One region of the Rhodococcus sp. NPDC003318 genome, then DNA from elsewhere that is predicted to be linked to it. Evidence: riboswitches for the same ligand, from Rfam matches in the RefSeq annotation. Region 1 holds a riboswitch; the other holds the start of a gene.
What was found. A riboswitch is a leader RNA that binds a small molecule or an ion and turns the genes downstream of it on or off. The one in region 1 is predicted to bind S-adenosylmethionine.

Region 1 (4,905 bases):
CAGCTGCTCGACCGCGGCCTGGTCGATCGTGGCTCCGCTGTTGACGGCCGAGTCGACGGCGATGCTGACCGGATCGGACGGCAGCAGGAACAGGACGACGAACGAGATAGTGAACGCCGCCCACAGCACGCCGAGCGCCTGCAGGATGCGCGATCCGAGGTAACGAGTCATCGGTTACTCGCTGAGCCAGGTGTCGAAGAACTGCAGACGAGCCGACGCCTCGAACTTCAAGTCCTGCACGGAGCTCGCGGCGCCGATGGCCTGGGAGAGCTCCACCGTCGGCAGGAACAGGCCGTTGTCCAGAATGAGGTTCTGAGCCTGGTCTAGCAGCGCACCGCGCGCAGCGGGATCCGTCGTCCGCAGCTGGTCGGCGAGCGCCTTGTCCAGATCCGGGATCGGACCACGGTTGTTCAGGTTGCGCCCGTCGATCCCGAACGAGGTCCGCAGGATGTCACCGTCGGCCCGAGTGCTGTTGTAGTACACGGCGTCGTAGTTCTTGTCCGACATCCGGGCCGTGAACTCGGCGTTCGACACGAGCGCGAGTTTCAGGTCGACACCGACCTCCCGCAGTTCCTGCTGGACGAGTTCGAGAATCGCCTGGTTGCCGGCGAACACGGCACTGAAGGTGACGGTGAAGCTCAGTGGCTGACCGGCCTTGGTCCGGATGCCGTCCGGACCCGGCACCCAACCGGCGTCGTCGAGGATCTTCTTCGCGGCGTCCGGGTCGTAGGTGACGTCCGCGAGCGGGGTGTAGTCGGGGGTGCGGGACGCGAGCGTCCCGGTGGCGGGCCGGAAGTCGGGGCCGAGCACCGTGTCGACCAGCTCCTGCCTGTTGATCGCCGGGATCACCGCGGCGCGCACGGCCGGGTCGGCGAGGACGCCGCGTGCGACGTTGGGCTGGAATCCGAACGGAATGCCGGGGTTCGGTGTGGTGAGGATACGGCCGCCTGCACCCTCGATCTGCGGTGCGTCCTGCGGCAGCGCGTCGGAGACCGCGTCCAGCTGACCGGACGCGAGAGAACCGCTGCGGACACCGGATTCGGGGACGATGGTGAATTCGATCCTGTCGAGGTAGGCCTCGCCGTCGTGCGCGAACACGTCGGAGCCCCACGCGTAGCCGGCGCGTTTGACGAGGGTCGCCGACTTGTCCTGGACGTAGCTCTCGTAGACGAACGGGCCGGTGCCGGCGAGGTCGCCCGCGCACCGCTGCTCCGCGGACTTCACGACGTCCTTGTCGGAGAGGAATCCGAGCTGGAGGGTGGAGGTGGCTTGCAGGAACTGGGAATTCGGTGCCGAGAACCCGATCTGCACGGTGCGCGGGTCGATGACGGTGGTGCCGGTGTAGCCGGACAGGTAGCTGCCGGCGAGCGCGGCCTTCGCCGGGGTCAGGGTGGTCAGGACGGCGTCGAAGTTCTTCTTCACGGAGTCGGCGGTGAAGGCGGTGCCGTCACTGAACGTCACCCCGTCGCGGAGGTGGAACGTGAACGACGTGGCGTCGGCGTTGACATCCCAGCTCTCGGCGAGCCACGGCTTCAGTTCACCGGTCTCGGGATCCTGGTCGGTGAGCGAGTCCACGATCTGCCGTGCCACGTAAATGGTCTGGTTGGAACCGGACTGGGCCGGGTCCGCGCACGTCGGGGCCTGGGACAGGCCGTAACGCAGGGTGCCGCCGGCCTGCGGAGTGCCGGCCTCCGACGACGTGTCGGACGTGCCCTCCGAGCCGCAGGCGGCCAGTCCGGCGGCCAGGGTCGCGGACGCGACGGCCGCGAGCGCTGCGCGGCGCCGCGACGCGGAGGAAGTAGACGAAAAGAACACCGGGGCTCCATGATCTCGACATGGCACCGGCAGCACCACTGGTGCTGCCGGTGCCGACAAAAGAAGAGGGGGGCGAAAGGAAATGGCCCGGCCTGTGGCCTGGACCGGTCAGCGCCGACAGAGGCCGGCGGAAACGCGACACAGGTCGACATGCAACCGCGCCCACGCGGTCACGAAGCCTTCAGCGGTCACGCACACTCCTCCATCGTTCCCGGCGGTAGCACCCGCACCCGCTTGGGCAGGGGGTTGCTGCGACGTCATCGAGCCGGGTCTCTCGGTCGCTCTGGATGGTCGTCGCCGACGTTAGTGCCCGCACCGCCCGCGACCCACCCTTTCCTTCATCACGATCGGAACCCTTCCCCCGGGTGCCGCAGTGGTCACTAGGCTCGGGTGATCCATGCCCGCGCCGCTCGGAGCACCGCGCGCAGCCGGGCCGCCCCTTCCCCGTACCCCACCGCGAGGCGCCACACATGACCATCCGGGTCGAATCCACGGTCGACACAACCCGATCCGCACGACACCTGTTCGAACCGTTGACCCTGCGTGACGTCACCTTCACGAACCGCATCTGGCTTTCTCCGATGTGTCAGTACTCGGCGGTCGACGGCGTCCCCGGCGACTGGCACCTCACCCACCTGGGTGCACGAGCAGCCGGCGGGTTCGGGCTGGTCGTCGCCGAGGCCACCGCGGTGACGCCGAACGGGCGGATCAGCCCGCAGGACACCGGGCTGTGGAACGACGAGCACACCCGCGCGTGGTCCCGGATCGTCGAATTCGTCCACGGCCGCGGCACCCGCGCCGGCATCCAACTCACCCACGCGGGACGCAAGGCATCCATCCACCGGCCCTGGGACGCCGCGCAGGGCAGTATCCCCGAAGCCGACGGCGGCTGGCCGGGGGTCGGCCCGGACGCGTCGCCCTTCCCCGGACTCGCGGCGCCCCGCGCACTGACCACCGGCGAGATCGCCGGAATCGTGGGCGCATTCGGCGAGTCCGCTCGCCGAGCCGACCAGGCCGGGTTCGACCTGCTCGAGATCCAGGCCGCGCACGGTTTCCTCATCCACTCGTTCCTGTCCCCACTGAGCAATCCCCGCACCGACATCTACGGTGGGTCCGCCGAGGGACGCGTCCGGCTGCTCGCGTCGATCGTCGAGGCGGTCCGGGTGTGGTGGCCCGCGAGCAAGCCGCTGTCGGTCCGTTTCTCCGCGACCGACTGGCTCGACGGCGGACTGACCCCCTCCGACATCGTCGCGATCGCCGAGCGGATCGTTCCGCTCGGCGTCGACCTGATCGACGTGTCCAGCGGCGGCCTGCTGCCCGCGGACATTCCGCTCGAACCGGGCTACCAGGTGCCGCTCGCGCAGCGGATCCGATCCGGCGCCGGGGTCCCGGTCGGCGCGGTCGGCCTGATCGACGACGCCCGGCACGCCGCCCGCATCCTCGACGACGGCAGCGCGGACGTCGTGTTCCTCGGTCGGGCGGCCCTGCGGGACCCGAACTGGCCGCTGCGCGCCGCGAAGGAACTCGACGTCGACGACCGCGAACGGCTGTGGCAGCCGCAGACCGCCCGCGGCGACTGGAGTTGAACTCCTCGACGCCCCCGGTCACCTCTGCGCCAACTCATCTCGTCTGCCAACTCCTCTCGGGACGTGAACTCATGACACGACAACCGGCCGCCGTCCGCACCGGCGTCGACGCGTCCGCCGACGCGTCCGGGTCCGATCCGGGTGACGGGCCACGGGTGGTTCCCACCGCCGGCCACTTCGGCGCGTATCTCGCGGAAACCGACGGCGTCACGGTGCGCGGGCTGCGACCCAACCCGATCGACGAGGATCCGTCGGGGATCGGACTGGGTGTGCCGTCGACCCTGTCGTCACCGGCGCGGCTGACCGAGCCGCTGGTCCGGCGCGGCTATCTCGAGCACGGGCCGGGCGACACCCGGCGGGGGCTCGGCAGGCGCGGTGACGACGTCTACGTGCCGGTCGACTGGGACACCGCGACCGGACTGGTCGCCCGGGAACTGGAGCGCGTCCGCGCCGAACACGGCAACGAGGCGATCTACGGCGGGTCGTACGGTTGGGGATCGGCCGGCCGGTTCCACCATCCGCAGTCGCAGATCCATCGCTTCCTCAACATGATCGGCGGCTGCACCGCCTCCCGGGAGTCGTACTCGTCGGCGGCGATGCAGGTGATCCTGCGCCGCGTCGCCGGTGGATACCGCGCGGCGCTCGCGTCCAATCCCACCTGGGAGGAGGTCGCCGAACACCGATCGCTGGTGGTCGCGTTCGGCGGGGTGGCAGCGCGCAACGCCCAGGTGAACGCCGGCGGGATCGGGGCACACCGGAATGTGCTGGCGCAGCGGCAGGCCCGCGCCGCCGGTGCGGAGTTCGTCTCGCTGTCACCGCTTCTCGGCGACACCGACGCCGCGCTCGACGCCGAGTGGCTGCCGATCGTGCCGGGGTCCGACGTCGCCGTCATGCTGGCCCTCGCTCACAGCATCGTCGAAGCGGGCGCGCACGACACCGCGTTCCTGGACCGCTGCACGGTCGGCTGGGCCGAGTTCGAGGCGTACCTGCTCGGCCGCCACGACGGCGTCGCCAAGTCCGCCGAGTGGGCGGCACCACTCAGCGGACTGGAGGCGCGGCAGATCCGCGACCTCGCCCGGCGAACCATCGGACGCCGCACCGTCTTCACCACGTCGTACTCGCTGCAACGCGCCGACCACGGTGAACAGCCGGTGTGGGCCGCACTCGCCCTCGCCGCGCTCACCGGCAACCTGGGGCTGCCCGGTGGCGGGTTCGGCGCCGCGCTCGGCGCTCTCCACGAACTCGGGCAACCCCGCAACGGTTTCCGTCCCGCCGCGTTCGACCAGGGTGAGTCGTCGATCTGGTCGGTGATACCGGTCGCGCGGATCGCGGACATGCTGCTCGGCCCCGGCACCGAGTACCACTACGACGGCGAGCGACTCCGCTACCCCGACATCCGGTTGGTGTACTGGGCGGGCGGCAATCCGTTCCACCACCACCAGGACCTCAATCGTCTGGTCGAGGCGTGGCAGCGCCCCGAAACCGTCATCGTGCACGAGCATTT
Region 2 (4,905 bases), on a different contig from region 1:
GTGCTTCCCGACACGATGCGTCGCCCGTCCGGACTCAGGGCGATGCTGTTGACCTGATCACCGTGTCCGGTCAGGGGGTCACCGATCTGTGTTCGTGAGTCGGCGTCCCAGATTCGGAGGGTCTTGTCCCCGCTTCCCGACACGATGCGTCGCCCGTCCGGGCTGAATGCCACACTCAGGACCAGGTTCTCGTGGCCACGGAGCGGATCCCCGACCGGTTGCTGCGTGTCGGCATCCCAGATGCGGATGGTCTTGTCCCAGCTTCCCGAGACGATCCGGCGTCCGTCGGGACTGAAGGCGACGCTCGCCACCGTGTTCTCGTGCCCGGTCATCGGATCACCGATCGGCTGTCCGGTCCGGGCATCCCACAGCTGCACGCTGTCGTCCCAGCCGGCGGAGGCGATGCGGCGGCCGTCGGGACTGACCGCGACGCCCATGACCCAGTTCGGCGCATCGATGATCCTGACGAGGTCGCGCTCGGCGAGCGCGGCGTGCATGAGTCCGTACTTCGTGTTGTCGCCGGGGTCGACCGCATGTGCGGTGAGGACGCGCTGGATGGCTGTCGCGTCGTTGGCGCCCGGGTTCAGACCGTCGAACTCGATTGTGGCGCTTGCCATCATCACCATTGCGGCCTGTTCGCGGGCCCGGGTGTCGGCCTCGCCCTCCGCGATCTTCGCCCGCACCCATCCGACGGCCGCGACGACCGCGACCACCGTGGTCACCGCCACCACGGCCCGCAGAGTCCGGGTCCGTTTGCGTAGCGCGGTGGCGTGCGCCTGCGCCTTCTCCTTGGCCTCGGACTCGGCGGCGGCGAGGGCTTCGGCGGCCTGCTGCCGGTCCCGGGCGGCCTGCAGTTCCGCGTCCCTGCGCCGCTTCTCGTCCGCGAGGCGGGCGTCCTCGCGTCTCCTGGACGCGAGCAGGTACTCGCGGGTCGGACTCAGGCGGTCCCGGAAACCCGGTTTGGCAGCGAGGGTTTCGGCGTCGGCGAGCCGCTCGCCGCCGAGCAGCCAGGATTCGCTCCTGTCGTTCTTCTCCCAGGCCGCCGCGGTCCGCTCCAGGTCGTCGGCCCCTTTGAGGTCGGCCCCTTCGGCGCGGAGCCACCGGACCAGGTCGGCCCACTGCCGCAACAGCGACTCGAGGGCCACCTCCACCACGACCTCGCCGTTCCGCTCGCCCTTGACCAGCAGGCGTCGGGCGACGAACGCGTCGATCAGCGCACGACTGTCCGAGGGCAGATCCGACCAGCGGGCGACACGTCGCAGGGGCTGGTCGTTGTCCGGGTTGACAGTGGCCAGCCAGGGGATGAACGCCGCCTTCAGCCGCTCGAGCTGCCGCGCCCGTTCGTCGGGGTCGCGGGCGAGCAGTGCGTCGATCTCGGTCTGCACGACCTGCCGCATCCCGCCCATCGCCTCGTATTCGGCCACGGTGAGGTCGCCGTCTCCCCCGTAGTCCCGGTAGAGCCGCGACAGGGTCAGTGCCAGCAGCGGCAGGGTGTCCGCACCGTGGGTGGACTCGTCGAGCAGCCGGTCGACCAGTTCCGGCTCGACGGTGAGCGGCCGGCCGGCCTCGGTCGCCCTGTCGGCGGGCCCGACGACGACCTCCTTGAACTGGGTCGGGGGCATCGGTTTGAGGTCGTCGAACACGACCGACCCGAGCGCCGCCAGTTCGGGGGCCGTCTGCAGCGGCTCGTAGCAGTCCGAGCGAATCGCGAAGACCACGAGCATCGGCAGCGCCGCGCCGGTGCCGGTGCCGGTGTCCAGCAGTCGCGCGAGCAGGGCGAGGAGTTGCGCTGCCTCCGGACCTGATTCCGCGCCGAAGAACTCCTCGGCCTGATCCACGGGCAGCACGAGCGTCGGCGGCGGCATCCCGACCGGAACGTCGACCAGCCTGCCGAGCGCCGCGTCCTGCGCCTCGTGCAGCCACTGCGCGAGCCGCTCGCCCTCGTCGAGGCAGGCCGCCTTGATCTCACCCAACGTCGGCCGGGTCAGGCCGAGCCGGGTGCGCAGCGCGTGGACCGCGTCCGCGAGTCCGCCGTCACCGGTCAGTGGTCGTCGCCCGGGCCGGACGACGTCGAGCGGTAGGAAATGCCGGTCGTCACGAGCGAGTCGCGGCAACAGGCCCGCTCGGAGGAACGACGACTTCCCGGCCCCCGACGGGCCGAGGATCACGAAGAGGGTGTCGGCGCCCGAGGTGCGCATGCCGCGGAGCGCTCCGAGACTGCGCACGAGTTGCGCGTCCCGGCCGAAGTACACGGCCGCATCGACCTCGTCGAGCGGCTCCCACCCGCGATAGGGCGCCCGGCCCGGGTCGCCCGGCGGCGGCCACGGGAAGCCACCCGCACCGACCCCGGCCCGCACCAGCCCGTCGTAGAGCCGCTCCAGCCCCTCGGTCAGGAACACGACGGGTTCCGGTTCGCCGGCGATCGTGATCGCGGTGGTCGGCCCCTCCCCGAACAGGTCGCAACGCTGCCACTCCGCGGTGATCTCGCGTCCGACGCGTGGTTCCAGTCGCGCGCAGAAGATCGGCTTGTTCAGGTTCTCCGAGGTCCGGTACTCGGCCTGGCATTCGCGGGAGTCGTCCCAGTGCCGGGAGAGCAGGCAGATCACTGCTTCACAGCGCGCGTTGGCCCGCGTCAGCGCGTCCTTCCAGCGCACGCCGACGGGGATGCCGGTGTGACGGTCCAGGTCGAGGAAGATCTCGTCCGCCAGTCCGGGGTCCTTCTCGACCAGCCAGTGTTTGAGCGCGATCGCCTGCCGGTTGTCACGGCTGGAATGACTGAGGAACACGCGCGACATTGCGGATCACCACTGGGCACTCGGGAACGGGTCGCTGTCAGTCCACGGTGACGCGTCCGGGTTGCCGCGTCACGAGTAGTCCGCTACCCGGAAATCGGCAGCGCCCTCCGGCGCAGCAGTTCGGGTCGAGTCCCGGCTGTCGACGACGCCACCCGAGCCGCTAAGATCCCTGGCAGGTCATGAGTGCCAGCGCCAAGCCCCGGCTCGCTGGTCGGCAACCCTCCATCCGCGGTGGGGTGCCCCGGGTGATGACCTGGTCCTCCGGGCAGTCGGAGGACAAGCGCGGGTCCGCTGGGACGGACCCACAACCGGGCCACGACCCACCGGAGGTTCACCATGTGTTGTTGTCGCAGATAGGCCCCAGCAGCCCCGGGCGCCGCTGCGCCCTCTCCCCCGCATTCCTGGAGTAGAGACAACCCATGAGCGAGAACATTCCTGTCGATCCGACCGTCAACTGGACCTTCGAGACCAAGCAGATCCACGCCGGCCAGACGTCGGACGCCACCACCAAGGCGCGTGCACTGCCGATCTACCAGACGACGTCGTACACCTTCGACAACACCGATCACGCCGCCGCGCTGTTCGGTCTCGCCGAGCCCGGCAACATCTACACCCGCATCATGAACCCGACGCAGGACGCGGTCGAGCAGCGGATCACCGCGCTCGAGGGTGGCGTGGCGTCGCTGCTGCTGTCGTCCGGTCAGGCGGCGTCGACGTTCGCGCTCCTGAACATCGCGAGCGCGGGCTCCCACGTGGTGTCGAGCCCGAGCCTGTACGGCGGCACCTACAACCTCTTCCACTACAGCCTGCCGAAGCTGGGCATCGAGGTGTCGTTCGTCGACGACCCGGACGATCTCGAGCAGTGGCGCGCCGCCGTCCGCCCGAACACCGTCGCGTTCTACGGCGAATCGATCTCCAATCCCCGCAACGACGTCCTCGACATCCCCGGCATCTCCGAGGTGGCCCACGCGGCCGGGATCCCGCTGATCGTCGACAACACCGTCGCCACCCCGTACCTGCTCCGCCCGCTCGAGCACGGCGCGGACATCGTGGTGCACTCGGCGACGAAGTACCTCGGCGGCCACGGCACCGCGATCGCCGGTGTCATCGTCGACGGCGGCACCTTCGACTGGACGCAGGGCAGGCACCCCGGCTTCACCACCCCGGACCCCAGCTACCACGGCGTGGTGTTCGCGGACCTCGGTGCGCCGGCGTACGCGCTCAAGGCGCGTGTTCAGCTGCTGCGCGACCTCGGGTCGGCGGTGTCCCCGTTCAACGCGTTCCTGATCAGCCAGGGCATCGAGACGCTGAGCCTGCGGGTGGAGCGGCACGTGCAGAACGCGCAGCGGGTCGCGGAGTTCCTGCAGGGCCGGGACGAGGTCACCTCGGTCGCCTACGCCGGTCTGCCCAGCTCCCCCTGGTACGAGCGGGCTCAGAAGCTCGCCCCGAAGGGCGCGGGCGCGATCGTCGCGTTCGAGCTGGCCGGGGGCATCGAGGCGGGCAAGAAGTTCGTCGACGCGCTCACCCTGCACAGCCACGTCGCTAACATCGGGGACGTGCGTTCGCTCGTCATCCACCCGGCTTCCACCACCCACGCGCAGCTGACCCCCGAGGAGCAGCTGGCGTCCGGTGTCACCCCCGGCCTGGTTCGCCTGGCCGTCGGCATCGAGGGGATCGACGACATCCTCGCCGATCTCGAGACCGGTTTCGCGGCGGCGGCGTCTTGACAGTCGGCTCCGTGTCAACCGCCCGTCCGGCCGGGTCCCGTGAGGGGTTCCCGACGCCGGACGGGCGGTTGACCCCGCTTTCCATCGGCTCGCTGACGCTCGAGAGCGGCGCGGTGCTGCCCGAGGTCACCCTCGCGGTGCAGGTGTGGGGCGAGCCGAACGAGACCCGCGACAACGTCATCCTCGTCGAACACGCGTTGACGGGCGACTCGCACGTCACCGGTCCCGCGGATGCGGAGCACCCGTCCCCCGGCTGGTGGGACGGCATGATCGGGCCGGGCGCCCCGATCGACACCGACGAGTGGTGTGTACTGGCCTCGAACGTGCTCGGCGGCTGCCGCGGCACCACCGGGCCGTCGTCGATCGCGCCCGACGGTCGCCCG

Region 2: linked by a shared signal. The riboswitch ahead of ACFYVR_RS10690 (bifunctional o-acetylhomoserine/o-acetylserine sulfhydrylase) and the one ahead of ACFYVR_RS08055 (putative leader peptide) in region 1 are both predicted to bind S-adenosylmethionine.

What each region holds. Positions count from the first base shown of each region.
Region 1 covers NZ_JBIAOU010000003.1:142,430-147,334, reverse strand. Annotated here, with positions in the region: gene ACFYVR_RS08065 (ABC transporter permease) at 1-171, opposite strand, end outside; gene ACFYVR_RS08060 (ABC transporter substrate-binding protein) at 175-1,815, opposite strand; gene ACFYVR_RS08055 (putative leader peptide) at 1,924-1,989, opposite strand; SAM riboswitch class I at 2,015-2,109, opposite strand; gene ACFYVR_RS08050 (NADH:flavin oxidoreductase/NADH oxidase) at 2,286-3,401, shown strand; gene ACFYVR_RS08045 (molybdopterin-dependent oxidoreductase) at 3,473-4,905, shown strand, end outside.
Region 2 covers NZ_JBIAOU010000004.1:265,969-270,873, reverse strand. Annotated here, with positions in the region: gene ACFYVR_RS10695 (TIR domain-containing protein) at 1-2,795, opposite strand, end outside; SAM riboswitch class IV at 2,971-3,084, shown strand; gene ACFYVR_RS10690 (bifunctional o-acetylhomoserine/o-acetylserine sulfhydrylase) at 3,215-4,522, shown strand; gene ACFYVR_RS10685 (homoserine O-acetyltransferase) at 4,534-4,905, shown strand, end outside.